DNA from 4 places in the Aeribacillus sp. JST-2 genome. Region 4 is predicted to be linked to each of the others. Evidence: riboswitches for the same ligand, from Rfam matches in the RefSeq annotation. Region 4 holds a riboswitch; each other region holds the start of a gene.
The links. A riboswitch is a leader RNA that binds a small molecule or an ion and turns the genes downstream of it on or off. The one in region 4 is predicted to bind S-adenosylmethionine.
Positions count from the first base shown of each region.

Region 1: linked by a shared signal. The riboswitch ahead of AC0KTX_RS04730 (bifunctional homocysteine S-methyltransferase/methylenetetrahydrofolate reductase) and the one ahead of AC0KTX_RS09460 (methionine ABC transporter ATP-binding protein) in region 4 are both predicted to bind S-adenosylmethionine.
Region 2: linked by a shared signal. The riboswitch ahead of metK (methionine adenosyltransferase) and the one ahead of AC0KTX_RS09460 (methionine ABC transporter ATP-binding protein) in region 4 are both predicted to bind S-adenosylmethionine.
Region 3: linked by a shared signal. The riboswitch ahead of AC0KTX_RS04235 (methionine biosynthesis PLP-dependent protein) and the one ahead of AC0KTX_RS09460 (methionine ABC transporter ATP-binding protein) in region 4 are both predicted to bind S-adenosylmethionine.

Region 1 is NZ_JBVVUU010000005.1:130,124-133,782, reverse strand. It holds gene AC0KTX_RS04730 (bifunctional homocysteine S-methyltransferase/methylenetetrahydrofolate reductase) at 1-1,731, opposite strand, end outside; SAM riboswitch class I at 1,835-1,959, opposite strand; gene AC0KTX_RS04725 (YajQ family cyclic di-GMP-binding protein) at 2,078-2,569, opposite strand; gene AC0KTX_RS04720 (HPr family phosphocarrier protein) at 2,599-2,913, opposite strand; gene AC0KTX_RS04715 (HPr family phosphocarrier protein) at 2,973-3,272, opposite strand; gene AC0KTX_RS04710 (hypothetical protein) at 3,552-3,659, opposite strand, start outside.
Region 2 is NZ_JBVVUU010000028.1:6,187-9,845, reverse strand. It holds gene AC0KTX_RS12665 (phosphatase PAP2 family protein) at 1-167, shown strand, start outside; gene metK (methionine adenosyltransferase) at 326-1,531, opposite strand; SAM riboswitch class I at 1,723-1,916, opposite strand; gene pckA (phosphoenolpyruvate carboxykinase (ATP)) at 2,113-3,659, shown strand, end outside.
Region 3 is NZ_JBVVUU010000005.1:37,079-40,737, forward strand. It holds gene metC (cystathionine beta-lyase) at 16-1,173, opposite strand; gene AC0KTX_RS04235 (methionine biosynthesis PLP-dependent protein) at 1,175-2,290, opposite strand; SAM riboswitch class I at 2,399-2,537, opposite strand; gene AC0KTX_RS04240 (aliphatic sulfonate ABC transporter substrate-binding protein) at 2,611-3,603, opposite strand; gene AC0KTX_RS04245 (ABC transporter permease) at 3,638-3,659, opposite strand, start outside.
Region 4 is NZ_JBVVUU010000014.1:66,053-69,711, reverse strand. It holds gene AC0KTX_RS09465 (methionine ABC transporter permease) at 1-615, opposite strand, end outside; gene AC0KTX_RS09460 (methionine ABC transporter ATP-binding protein) at 608-1,633, opposite strand; SAM riboswitch class I at 1,738-1,847, opposite strand; gene AC0KTX_RS09455 (SCP2 sterol-binding domain-containing protein) at 1,963-2,262, opposite strand; gene AC0KTX_RS09450 (thioredoxin family protein) at 2,409-2,720, opposite strand; gene AC0KTX_RS09445 (toprim domain-containing protein) at 2,740-3,090, opposite strand; gene gcvH (glycine cleavage system protein GcvH) at 3,225-3,608, opposite strand.

The sequences.
Region 1 (3,659 bases), on a different contig from region 4:
TGTGTCAATGAGCGATTTTGCGATTGACAGCCCTTCCTGTTTCGCTTTTTCTTGATCATCCCCGGCCTTTTTCATCGTTTCGCGAATCGAATCAGACAGTTTGATGCCGGGCACCTCGTTATGGATAAATTCGGCGTTGCGGCTGCTTGTGAGCGGCATAATGCCTAGATAAATCGGTACATTTAAATGTTTTGTCGCCTCAAAAATGTCTTCAATCAGTTTTTCGGAGTAGACAGGCTGTGTAATGAAATAATCGGCCCCGCAGCTGATTTTTTTCTCAAGTCTCGAAACGGCGCGTTCAAGATGGCGTACATTCGGATTAAAAGCGGCGGCGACGGTAAAGTTCGTCTTTTCCCCAAGAGACTTTCCGGAATAGGACAGTCCCTCATTAAATTGTTTAATTAAACTGATTAAATCGAACGATGATAAATCAAAAACAGAGGTTGCACCAGGAAAATCGCCGATTTTGGACGGATCGCCGGTAACCGCTAAAATATCATGCAAACCGAGTGTGTGCAAGCCCATCAGATGAGATTGCAGGCCGATCAGGTTTCTGTCTCGGCAAGTCAAATGAACGAGCGGTCTGATTCGATAACGGCTTTTTAAAATTTGGGCGCATGCCAGATTGCTGATTCTTGGCGTGGCAAGGGAATTATCTGCCAGCGTAATCGCGTCAATACCGGCTTTTTTCAAAGCTTTTGCTCCCATTAAAAATTTATCAATGCCGAGCGTTTTGGGCGGATCTAATTCAACAATAACAGATCGTCTTTCTTTTACAATCTCCGGAAGTTTTGTTTCCGCAAGCGGTTTTGCAGGGGAAAGAATAATATCGACATCAGGTTGTTTTACTTTTTTTTCCGCCACCGGAGAAAGGTGCGACACCGCTTCAGCCATTGCCCGAATATGTTTTGGCGCTGTGCCGCAGCAACCGCCAAGCAGCCGGACGCCTTGCTCTCGGAATTGCAGAGCTGCTTCAAAGAAATAGTGTTCATCCGATTCATAAACTAATCTTCCATTTTCATAACTCGGCAAGCTGCCGTTTGGAAAAGCGGATAAAAAAGCTTTTTCCGGAATCGGTACTTCTTCCAACGATTTCAGCATATGATAAGGGCCTAACCGGCAATTGAGCCCGACTATATCAGCTCCAAGTTCTTCAAGCATTTTTAAGCCGTCTGCTAGTCTTGTCCCGTTTTGAAAAACCCCCTCTTCGTGCAATGAAACGTTTGTAATGATCGGCAAATCCGTCTCTTTTCTCGCTATTTGCAAAACGGTTTTCAGTTCTTCCAGATCGTAATAAGTTTCCAAAATAAGGCCGTCTATCTCTTCAGATAAAAGGACATAAAGTTGATCTTGAAAGCTCTTTGTAATATCCGGTAAAGAATAGGCGCTTTTTTGAAAAGAGCGGATGCCGCCGATTGTTCCAATGACATAAGTTTTGTCAGTTGCATTTTTTGCCGCTTCTTTCGCAAGTTCGACACCTTTTTGATTGATCTGCTGCATTTCATCTTCCAAACCGTATCTTGAAAGCTTTAATAGATTGGCGCTGTATGTATTTGTTTGAATGACACGCGCGCCAGCTTCAATATAAGTTGTATGAATTTGTTTAATTTCGTCCGGTTTGGAGAGATTCAGTTCATCAAAACATCGGTCAATACCATAAGAATACAGAAGAGTCCCCATTGCTCCATCAGCAATTAATATATGATGTTTTAAATCTTGCAAAAGCCCCATAAAAAAGTTCCTCCAATCATGAAATCAATCGCAGAAGGAGGTGTTGCTCTAATAAAAAGAAAAAGCCTTCTAAGAAGAAGACTTTTTGAGCAATTTCCCCTTCTTCTTATCTTTCGAGCGCACTTTGCGCATCGCTGGATTTAGCACCTTGGTACCCAATGTTTTCTACTGGGTAATCCGGTTGCTGAAGGTTCATCGGGCCAGTCCCTCCGCTTCTCTTGATAAGAATCATTTACATATTCAATTAGTTATATAGGATTAATCATAATGTAACGGATTCTATCAGAATAATCAATATAATTTTTTTATTTTTTCAAAAAAACTTCTGTTTTACGGGCAGGATCATTTAACGAAAATTGATGAATTGAACGTCAATCGGCAAGTCGGCGCTTTTTACCGCTGCGATCACTTTTTGCAAATCGTCTTTGTTTTTGCCGCTTACCCGGATTTGGTCGTCCTGGATTTGGCTTTTTACTTTTAGTCCGGTCTTTTTGATAAGAGCGTTTATTTTCTTGCCGTTTTCTTTGTCAATTCCGTTGACAAGTTTTGCTCTTTGTCTGACAGTGCCTCCGGCGGCCTTTTCGATTTTTCCGTACTGAATGTTTTTGGTGGCCACACCGCGCTTAATCATTTTCCCGATTAGAACATCTTTTAACTGATTCAGTTTAAACTCGTCATCGGAAATGAGGACAAGTTCATCTTTTTCCAGGGAAATATCGCTTTTCGATCCTTTAAAATCATACCTGTTAGCAATTTCTTTTTGCGCCATTTGAATGGAATTCGTCACTTCCGCAATATCCACTTTAGATACAATGTCAAATGAATTTTCCTTTGCCAACGTTTTACCTCCAAGCTATGTGATTTATATCAATTATAGTGAATCGGAGGCAGCTGAACAACATTTTTTAAGCTTTTCTGGCAGACGGTAAACCAATTTTCAACCAAGCTGACGAGGGCGGCGGCTGCCTCCTGTTCATCGGCGCCTTTTGCACATATCGAAAGTTTTTCGCCTTTTTTCAAGTTAAGGGTGAGCAGCCCTAGGAGGCTTTTGCCATCAACTGTTGTATCGTCCTTTTTCACGGTAATCGTTGATTCAAATCGGTTCGCTTGTTTGACAAAAACATTGGCGTAGCACTTGTTGAACGCTATATCATTTTGGAAAATGGACGTTTTCTCAATCATTTTTTCACCTCATCATGATTGATATGTTGTTAGGAGGCAAATGTTGCCGACAGTTTCCATCATTTTAAAATTGAATGGATTTTTGCTGCGGAAGTTGTTTCAGAACATTTTGGGGAGAGAAAGGCTTGCAAATTTTTTATTGCTTCCAATGAATCGTCGCCTTCAGCAACAATGCGCACTCGACCTTCTAAAAAAGCGGCAAAACCGAGCATGCTTAGAATGCTTTTGGCATTTAACTGAAATTTTTTTGTGCGGAACAGAATGTAGCTGTTATACTTGACGGCTTCGTGGACAAGGGAAATAACATATTCCGGATCCATTTCTTCCGTAAGATATATGGAAATTTCATGTTTCTCCATTTTTGACACCTCTTACATTTACGTTTTTACAGATATCTTACATAGAGGCAAATGAGAATTCCATTTGTTCGTCATTTCTTCTTCCAAACAAAGAATAGGTTTGAAATTTTGACTGTTGCAAAGACTATGAAGTTTATGAAAGGTTATTTGGACAAAATGTTTTAAAGACTTTAAAAAAATCGGTTGTCTATGTAAGCACTTTTTGGGTTTTATGCGGCTCTCTTCCGCCAACCAGCTAAAAATAGACTGTCCGCTAAACGGACAGCCTATCCCCTTCCGTTACTCGGAATCTCCGATCGGACGGACAATTCGAATTTCGGCCGTAACAAGACGGTGTTCTGTCTGTGGAACACCACCCGGATTTTTTCCCCATACAGAAGGCAATAC
Region 2 (3,659 bases), on a different contig from region 4:
CGTTCTTATTATCTGCACCCATTTTATCATGGATTTTGCTTCCTCTTTCGCTTAGTGTGGCGCTTTCAAGAATTTATTTAGGGCTTCACTATCCTTCCGATGTGCTGGCGGGAATGCTCCTAGGAACATCAACTGGGATTATCTGCTTTTATTCATTTGTTCTATAAAACCATTTACAAGCGAAAGATGCGTTCCTTCCGGTCAAAAAAACAAAACGGACGCAGCCGTGTCTGCGTCCGTTTTGTTTATCCCTAAAATCAATTGATAAACTAATTTTATACAGTTTAAAAAGGGCGCCAATTGAATGGGCGCCCTTTTTATAAATTTATTTATACTGATAAGACTGCTCGCGAAGAGCTTCTGCTTTATCCGTTCTTTCCCAAGGCAGATCCAAATCAGTGCGGCCAAAATGTCCATAAACGGCTGTCTTTTTATAAATCGGGCGGCGCAAATCAAGCATTTTTATAATGCCTGCAGGACGCAAATCAAAGTTTTTCTGAACAAGTTCCACTAAAACATCTTCACTAACGCTTCCTGTTCCAAATGTATCAATTGAGATAGAAACAGGTTTTGCTACACCGATTGCATAGGCAAGCTGAACTTCACATTTGTCAGCAAGCCCCGCAGCCACGATATTTTTGGCGACATACCGTGCAGCATACGCAGCGGAACGGTCCACCTTCGTCGGGTCTTTTCCGGAAAAAGCTCCACCGCCGTGGCGAGCATAGCCTCCATAAGTATCGACAATAATTTTTCGGCCTGTTAAACCGGCATCTCCTTGCGGTCCGCCAATGACGAAACGCCCGGTAGGATTGATGAAAAATTTTGTTTCTTCATCAATCAACTCATTGGGAACAACCGGATCAATGACCTTTTCTCGAATATCCCGCTTTATTTGTTCAATCGTTGCTTCAGGATGATGTTGAGTTGATATGACGATCGTATCGATTCTGACTGGTTGGTTATTTTCGTCATATTCTACCGTCACTTGTGTTTTTCCGTCCGGACGCAAATATGGAATCACTTCGGTCTTGCGTACTTCTGCAAGCCGGCGGGAAAGCTTATGCGCCAACGAAATCGGTAGAGGCATTAATTCTTTCGTTTCATTACAAGCAAAACCGAACATTAGTCCTTGGTCTCCGGCTCCGATCGCTTCAATTTCTTCATCCGTCATTTGTCCTTCGCGCGCTTCAAGAGCTTTATCAACTCCCATAGCAATATCCGGTGATTGCTCATCAATTGATGTTAAAACAGCACAAGTTTCAGCATCAAACCCGTATTTTGCTCTCGTGTAGCCGATGTCTCTTACTGTTTCCCGCACAATTTTTGGTATATCGACATAAGTGTTGGTCGTAATTTCTCCACTGACTAATACAAGGCCTGTTGTCACAGATGTTTCACAGGCAACACGCGCATTCGGATCTTTTTCAATGATAGCGTCTAAAATTGCATCCGAAATTTGATCGCAAATTTTATCCGGATGCCCTTCCGTAACTGATTCAGATGTAAACAGACGGCGCTTTCTTGCCATGGCACTTCCTCCTTCAACTACTTTATGTTCTGTGGAGCACTCGGACTCCCATTATTGTCACGGAACTCATTCCCTCAAGAATCGATGCCATTTACGATAAGAAAAACTTGGCGAAACGGAAGGTTTTTTATAATAAGAAAAAACCTTTCCCGTCATCAGAGGAAAGGTTGTTGCTCGATTCATGCCTTTCACTCTTATCGTTCAAGGAAAAAACCTTGCATCAGGTTAGCACCTTTGCTCGTCCTGTATTCGAATATGGAACTTTTTTTCAGGAAATATTCTAGGTGGCTTGAGCGATGTTCAACATACCATATTCGGCTGTCAACAAAATGAGCCGGTTGCTGGGCTTCATAGGGCCTGTCCCTCCGCCAACTCGGGATAAGAGTATCCGTTCAAGGATATATCTTACATGAGCCAAAACAGCATTGTCAACAAAAACCGACCTGTTTCTGCAAGTTTCTGTGCAGCCACCTGGAGATTCTTTTTTTGTTAAAAATATGATGTAATATTTAATTATATGTGTTATACTTATTTCAAAAATCACAACTATATCATGCTGCAAAAGGTGGTTTTCTGTGAAAATGATAAGTTTATCAAATGAATTAACAACATTAATTAACGGTGCAAATGCTTATCAAAATTTATCAGTTCCTCAACTGGTGGAAAAAACTTTAAAAAGGGGGGAAGGAATTTTAACAAATACAGGGGCCGTAGCAGTGAAAACGGGAAAATATACTGGCCGTTCGCCAAATGACAAATTTATTGTTGATGAAGTATCGGTACAAGATGAAATTGATTGGGGGACTGTGAACAAGCCGATTTCTAAAGAAGCTTTCGAACGCCTTTATATAAAATTAATCCGCTTTTTAAAGGAAAAAGAAGAGATTTTTGTTTTTAAGGGATATGCTGGTGCAGATCCGAATTACCGCATGCCGATTCAAGTAGTGAATGAATTGGCATGGCATAATTTATTTGCCCGACATCTCTTTGTCCGTTCAAACGATAAAACGGATTTCAAAAACCCTTTTACCATTTTGTCAGCTCCTTCGTTTAAGGCTGATCCTGAAGTGGACGGAACCAATTCCGAAGCATTTATTATCATTTCTTTTGAAAAGCGCGTCGTTTTGATTGGCGGCACAGAGTATGCTGGAGAAATGAAAAAAGCGATATTTTCCGTTATGAATTTTCTTCTCCCTAAACAAAACATTTTGCCGATGCATTGTTCGGCAAATGTTGGTGAAAAAGGGGATGTCGCCCTGTTTTTCGGATTATCAGGGACAGGAAAAACGACGCTTTCAGCCGATCCCGACCGGCCGCTAATCGGCGATGATGAACATGGCTGGTCTTCTTCAGGTATTTTTAACATAGAAGGCGGTTGCTATGCGAAGTGCATCGGTTTATCCATTGAGAAAGAACCGCAAATTTTCAACGCTATTGGGTTTGGCTCTGTATTAGAAAATGTCGTTGTCGACGGCAACACGCGCTTGCCTGATTATCATGATTCGCAAATAACAGAAAATACCCGTGCCGCCTATCCAATTGAGGCCATCGGCAATTTTGCAAACCCGAGCATGGCCGGACATGCGAACACAATCATCTTTTTAACAGCCGATGCGTTCGGTGTGCTTCCTCCGATTAGCAAATTGACAAAAGAGCAGGCAATATACCATTTCCTAAGCGGCTATACAAGCAAGCTTGCCGGCACAGAACGGGGAGTTACATCGCCAAAAGCGACATTTTCGTCCTGCTTTGGTGCGCCGTTTTTGCCTCGTCCAGCGGCGGTCTATGCGGAAATGTTAGGAAAGCGAATTGAAAAGCATAATGTCAAGATCTTTTTGGTCAACACCGGGTGGACAGGCGGAGAGTACGGCGTTGGAAAACGAATACAGCTTTCTTATACTAGAGCAATGGTTCAAGCCGCGTTAGCAGGAAAACTGGATGAAGTTGAAACGGTAAAAGATCCGATTTTCGGCTTAAACATACCTGTTTCAGTGCCTAACGTGCCAAATGAAGTTCTAAAGCCGGAAAAAACTTGGGCTGATCCTAAAGCTTATGAGCAAAAAGCGCTGCAATTGGCTAAAGCTTTCCAAGAAAACTTCAAAAAATTCAAAGGGATTCCAAAAGAAAT
Region 3 (3,659 bases), on a different contig from region 4:
CATGAAAATCATTGCTTATGCAAGAATTTTGTCTAGTCCATGCTGCAAATCGCGTCTCAAGTCCTCAAAGCTTTCCAAACCGACGCTTAAGCGAAGCAATCCGTCCGTAATCCCTCTTTTTTCTCTTTCTTCTTTCGGCATTGCTGCGTGGGACATTTTCGCCGGATAGGACAAGATGGACTCTACTGCCCCTAAGCTGACGGCAAACACCGGGAGCTCAATGTTGGATGCAAGTGTTTTCACCGCTTTTTCGTCTTTAAGTTCAAAAGATAAAACCGCACCCGCACCTCCGCTTTGTTTCCGATGAATGTCCGCCCCCGCATGGCCGTCTAATCCGGGATAATACACTTTTCGCACTGAAGGGTGATTTTGCAAAAATTTTGCCAATTGGAGTGCTGTTTCTGCCGATTGATTAAGCCGAACCTGGAGTGTTTTCAATCCTCTAAGCACAAGCCAGCAGTCATGAGGCCCTAAAACAGCGCCAAAAGCGTTTTGCAACTTATAAAGCTCCTCACCAAGCTTTTCATCCTTTACAACCGCCAATCCCGCTAAGCAGTCGCTATGTCCAGCAAGAAATTTTGTTGCACTGTGCAAGACGACATCTGCCCCCAAATCCAATGGACGCTGCAAAGCAGGTGTCATAAACGTGTTGTCGACAAATGTTAAACAACCGTATTTTTTGGCAAGTTTGACAACTGCACGGATGTCGGTGATTTTCAATAACGGATTGGAAGGCGTTTCAATATAAATGACTTTCGTGTTTGGTCGAATATTGGCTTCCACCTCATTAAGATCTGTCATATCGACAAACGTATATTCAATGCCGAAGCGGGATAGGACATCGGCAACAATCCGGTATGTTCCGCCGTACACATCTTCAGTGACAAGAACGTGATCTCCCGAAGACAGTAGCAGAAAAGCTGTTGAAATGGCGGCCATTCCTGAAGCAAAAGCAAACCCTCTGGCGCCTCCCTCCAGTTCGGCGATTGCTTCTTCTAACGCTTTTCTTGTCGGATTGCCGGAACGGCTATAGTCAAATTCAGGTGATTGATCAAGAGTTTTTTGATGAAACGTTGATGCATGCTGAATCGGTACACTGACAGCGCCTGTAACCGGATCGTATTTATGGTGATTGTGCAGCAATTTTGTTTGAAAACTCCATTGATTGCTCATCTTACCGATCCCCTTTCGCTGCCGCTTTTAACGCTTGTTTGAGATCTTCTTTTAAATCCTCGACATCTTCAATCCCAACCGAAAAGCGAAGAAGCCTGTTGCAAACGCCGTTTTGAACGCGCACTTCCTCCGGGATATCCGCATGGGTTTGGGTCGCAGGATACGTAATAAAACTTTCGACACCGCCTAAGCTTTCTGCAAAACAAATCAACTGTAAATTTTTTAAAAACGGGTTTACCCATTCTTCTTTTTGAATGCGGAAGGAAAGCATTCCGCCTCTACCCGGATATAAAACGTCGGCCACTTCTGGAAGCTCCGCCAAAAATCGAGCCAATTCCCTTGCATTTTCCTGATGTTTGGCCATTCTGAGCGATAATGTTTTCATTCCCCTTAATAGAAGCCAAGAGTCAAAAGGAGACAATACAGCGCCAATGGCGTTTTGATGTGCGGCCAATTTTTCACAAAGATCTTGCCCTTTCGCACACACCAAGCCTGCCAACACATCGTTGTGGCCTCCTAAATATTTCGTTGCACTATGGATGACAATATCAGCTCCCTCTTCGATAGGACGCTGCAATACAGGCGTATAAAACGTATTATCCACAATTAGCAGCAAATCGTGCTTGCGCGCGATTTCGCTGAGAGCTGAAATAGATGTTTCCTGCATGAGCGGGTTCGTCGGCGTTTCCAAGAAGATCGCTTTCGTATTTTCGTTGATCAGAGATACCGTTTCTGCTTCAGATGTAAAATCATCATAATGAAAAACAAGGCCGTACTTGCGCCACTCTTCCTCGAACAATCGGTAAGTTCCTCCATATAAATCTTTTGAAACTATAAGTTCATCGCCGCTTTTAAAAAGGGCCATAATTGTTTGAATCGCCGCCATCCCGGAAGAGAAAGCAAATCCTTGATCGGCTCCTTCCAATGCGGCGATCGCCTCCTCGACAACAAGCCGCGTTGGATTTTTTGTCCTTGTGTAGTCGTATCCAGTGGATTCACCAATCCCCGCATGGCGGTACGCCGTCGATAAATAAATGGGCGCACTAACTGCTCCCGTAGCGGTTTCACTCCGGTTTCCCAATTGGGCTAAAATTGTATCTATCCGATTCTTTGCCATCTTTTTTCCTCCTATTCTTCCTAAAAGAATCGCCCGTTTGTCTTTATCAGGAGTCGGCAAAAATAAAACGCCTTCCTCATAAGAAGAAGACGTTTATTTGTTAGCTCCTTCTTATCTTCCAAGCATGACAAACGGCAATATGCTTGCTGGATGTAGCACCTTGGTGCAAGAATAACCATGCCGTCAGACCTTGCACCGGTTGCTGAGGCTTCCCAGGGCCAGTTCCCTCCGCCTCTCTCGATAAGAATTGACGTTATGAAGTTTTTGGATATTTCATATAAATTAAATTTACATGAAATTTTATAAAAACACAAGTATTTTCAATTCAAAAAAGTATCATCGACAAGACCTGTCAAGTCAGGTCTTTCTTTCAAAAATTTTAATTGATAAGAAGAGTCGGCGAATTCTTGAAGAACTTTTCCATCTACTTCCGTTGTATAGTGAACGCGTTTCCATGCGCTGTCGATAATGTTTGGATCAAGCTGCTGGTTTGTTGTTTCTTTAATGGACTTGATGGCGATATCGCGCGCTTCGTTTGGATGCTGATTGATAAAGTCGATGGCTTTTTTATGTGCATTGACAATATCTTGTACAAGTTCTTTATGTTCCTTAATGAACTTGTCGGAAGTTACTAAAACGGTATTTGGCAGCGTTGTTCCAAAGGCAATGTCTTTCGTATCGACAATCACTTTTGCGCCGTTTTTGATTAACAATGAAGCCCAAGGTTCAGGTACTGCCGCTAAATCCACTTTTCCCGCTTCAAAAAATGATTGGTATTGGGCCGGGTTGCCGGTTGTGTGCTTCAATGTTCCGCCAATTCTGGAAGAAGCAATATTATAATCTTGCAAATAAGTTTCAAATTGAACATCATGTGTGCATCCGACTCCCGGAGTGATAAACGTCTTGTTTTCAATATCTTTTAGCGTTTGAATACCGCTTTTTGGGCTAGCGACAACAACAGTTCCTCCTGATGATGCACCGGCAATGATTTTGACATCCGCACCGTTCGAAAAGTTATTCATAACCGGTCCTGGTCCTACGAGACCGGCATCAATTTCGCCCGTTTTAAGGGCTGTCATAAACGCACCGCCGTCCGGAAATGTTTTATATTCGATTTTCACTTGATCGCCAAGTTCTTCTTGATAATAGCCTTTTTCTTTCGCTATCATCGCCGGAACGTGATCAATGTTCGGAAAATAACCGATTGTGACTTTCGTTTTTTCCCCTGATCCTGCTTGATTTGCTCCGCAGGCAGACAAAATGCCAATGATGATAATGGAGATCAATGTTAGCAACAAACCTTTTCTGTGCATATGTTTTTCCCCTTTCCTTCTGTCGTAAAATTGCTTATTGTTCTTGCAATCCCCAT
Region 4 (3,659 bases):
CACAATGATCAAAATCAGAATGGTGGCAACCAATGTGACATCGTTATGATTTCGTTGAAAGCCTTCTAAATAGGCAAGATTTCCAAGCCCTCCGGCGCCTATCGCACCAGCCATTGCCGTGTAGCCGACCAACGCGATTGCGGTTACGGTTATTCCCGATACTAAGGCTGGGAGCGATTCCGGTATCAGCACTTTAAAAATAATGGTGCTTGTTGTCGCTCCCATTGATTTTGCCGCTTCTATCACGCCTTTGTCCACTTCCCGCAAAGCGATTTCTACCATTCTTGCATAAAATGGCGCGGCTCCGATAATAAGAGCCGGCAAAGCGGCATTTGCCCCCAATATCGTTCCAACCACCGCTTTTGTAAAAGGCAATAGCAGGATGATCAAAATAATAAACGGAATAGAACGGAAAATATTTACAACGGCAGCTACAATCGAATGGATGACATTATTTTGCCACAGATTCCCTTTTGACGTTAAAAAGAGCAGCAAACCTAAAATGATGCCGAGGAAAAATGTAGCTGCTACAGAAACTCCCGTCATATAAACCGTTTCGTACGCTGCATCCAAAACTTTGTCCCATTTCACATTAGGCAAAAAAGTCTCAGCCATTCGCAATCACCTCCAATTCTATTTGCTGATTGCGAATATATTCAATGGCTTCTTTAATTTTTTCTTCTTTGCCGTCGATATGAATAAGCAGCGAACCGTAAGATCCGTTTTGCGTTTGCGATATTTTTCCTTGCAAAATATTTACATCAACGTCAAACTGTCTGATCAGCTTGGAAATGACAGGTTGTTCCGCACGGTCGCCAATAAACGTCAGTTTAACAACCTTTCCTTTTTTATACTTATCAAGAAGGTGTTCCACCGTTTCTTTTGTTTCCTCGGGTTCTGTCACTTGTTTTACAAATCGTTTGGTAATGTCGGCCTGCGGATTCCGGAAAACGGTTAAAACATCCCCCTGCTCAACAATTTTTCCGTTTTCCATCACGGCAACCCGGTGGCAAATTTTGCGGATGACATGCATTTCATGTGTGATCAGCACGATTGTCAACCCCATCCGCTTGTTGATGTCTACAAGCAAATCGAGAATCGAATCAGTCGTCTGCGGATCTAATGCTGATGTCGCCTCATCACATAAAAGCACTTTTGGGTTATTGGCCAGAGCCCTCGCAATGCCGACCCGCTGTTTTTGGCCACCGCTTAATTGCGATGGATACGCATCTTCTTTCCCTTCGAGACCAACTAGTTTTATTAGTTCATCCACCCGCTTTAGCCGCTCGCTTTTGGCAACGCCGGCAATTTCAAGAGGAAAGGCGATATTTTCGCGGACGGTTCTTGACCAAAGCAGGTTGAAATGCTGAAAAATCATGCTGATTTCCTTGCGTGCGGTTCTAAGTTCTTTTCCTTTGATACAGTCAATTCTTTTTCCCGCCACATTAACAGATCCCCCTGTCGGCTTTTCAAGGCCGTTCAGCAAACGGATTAGCGTGCTCTTTCCCGCTCCGCTGTAACCGATTATTCCAAAAATTTCTCCGCTTTGAATCTCAAGGTCCACCTGATCCACAGCTTTGACTTGATTTCGATTGGATTGGTAAATTTTCGTAACAGCCTTAAGTGAAATCATCTTCTCACCTTCTTTCTTACAACATAGGAGGTGTCCCCGTTAAACGATTAAAAAGCCTTCCTGCAAGAGCAGAAAGGCGGAAAATATTGCAAATCCTTCAAACCTTTCCATCTTTCAAAGCAATGATGCTTTGCGTGATTTGGCACCATTTCAGCAATATCCTGACGGTTGCCGGGCTTCATAGGGCACGTCCCTCCGCCGCTCTTGATAGAAATTATCTAATATTTAACTTTTTACGTTAACAAACTACTTGGCTAGGATTTTACCACCTGCCTACCTTCATGTCAATGGAAAAGTCCAATTAATTAAAGAAAAACAATTTAGAATATTTATGAATGATCAGCTGCTAATGATAAAATCGCTTCCAATCTTAAAATATCCCGAAACGTCCCTTCTACTTTAATCGCCTTCAATTCCATCAGTTGCTGAAGCTTTAATTGTCCCGTTAATAGATCCTTCATTTGTCCATCGTTTCCTGTCATTTTCAGATGAACTGTTTCAGGCGCAGTTTCCATACACTTCAGCCCCTCTATATCCAGTTGAAAATAACACTTGGAATGTTTAGATTCGCATGCAATAATGAGAGGTATGGAAGGAAAAAGCGGCTTGATCAAATGATGCTCATTCACTCTTTTTAATAGAGACTCAAACAATGTTGGACCCCTCCAGCAAGTTACGGTTTATAAACAACTACTTCTTTCTCTTTTCCCGTCTTCCTGCTGGCAGTTGTCGACAATTTCACAACATATGTGACATTTCCCAAGAAATAATGTTCTTAAGAAGGAACGTATTTTTTCAATAGCTGATAAAGATAGTCAACGGAATGAAAAGCATATATTTTTTTAATGATTTTCCCGTTTTCAAAAATCAATAGACAGGGGACACTTTCAATTTCCCATTCTTTAGCGTATTCAGGGATATAATTTAAATTTTTCATTAAAATGGAAATAGAGGGCATTATCGTTTCAATAACCGACAACATTTTGGATGCTAATTGGCACGTGCCGCAAAACGGCGTGTATAAATATAAAACTGTCCTTTTTTGTTGATGAATCTTTCCCAATTGTTCCGATGTCAATTCATTCATTTCAACATTTCACACACCCTTACGATAAATATTTTACATGGACATCAATGTTGGCACTCAATAGAATTGAGGCTATGTGCTTCTCAGGCGCCGATGCCACTTCTCTGTACATTTTGTCGATGTATAAATGGCTGGCCTCCGGGAGCTCCCGTTTAAATTGTTTTCTTAGTCTTTCCCCTGCTTTGTCCGCATCAACTAAAATATAAACTTCCTTGTAAAACAAGCTTTCCACCAATTCGTCAAGCTTGGAAATACTTAACGTTCCATTCGTGCAAATGACTTCCACAGGCTCATTTACGATCTTTTCAATTTTCAGCTTATCTGATTTTCCTTCTACAATGATCACCTTTTCGGCCTCTGTACTTGCCATTGGCATCACCTTTTTGATTTTGGGGTCATTTCGCAAAGCATTTTTTGTTGATAGCAAATATCTTCTCTTTTCCTTTTTATTCCTAATTTTAAAAAAGCAAAATCCCCCTCTCGCTTAGAGAAGGGGATTGAGCCTCAGTCTTCTTTTACCATTTCTTCATATTCTTCAGCAGTCATCAGTTTTTCGACATCGCTTATATCATTAGGCTCCACAATAATCATCCAAGCTTTTTCATAAGGCGACTCATTTACATATTCAGGATTATCATCCAGTTCTTCGTTCACTTCCACTACTTTTCCGCTGATTGGTGCATAAAGTTCAGATACAGTTTTAACGGACTCGACGCTTCCAAACGGCTCGTCAGCAGTTATCTCATCACCAACTTCTGGAAGTTCAACGAAAACAATATCACCTAATTCAGATTGAGCGAAGTCAGTAATGCCGATTTTCACTTTATCCCCTTCTACCTTCACCCATTCATGTTCTTCAGAATAACGCAATTCTTTTGGTGTGTTCAATGTTTTTCCCTCCATGCCAAAATATTAATTTAAAGATTTCTATGATAAATA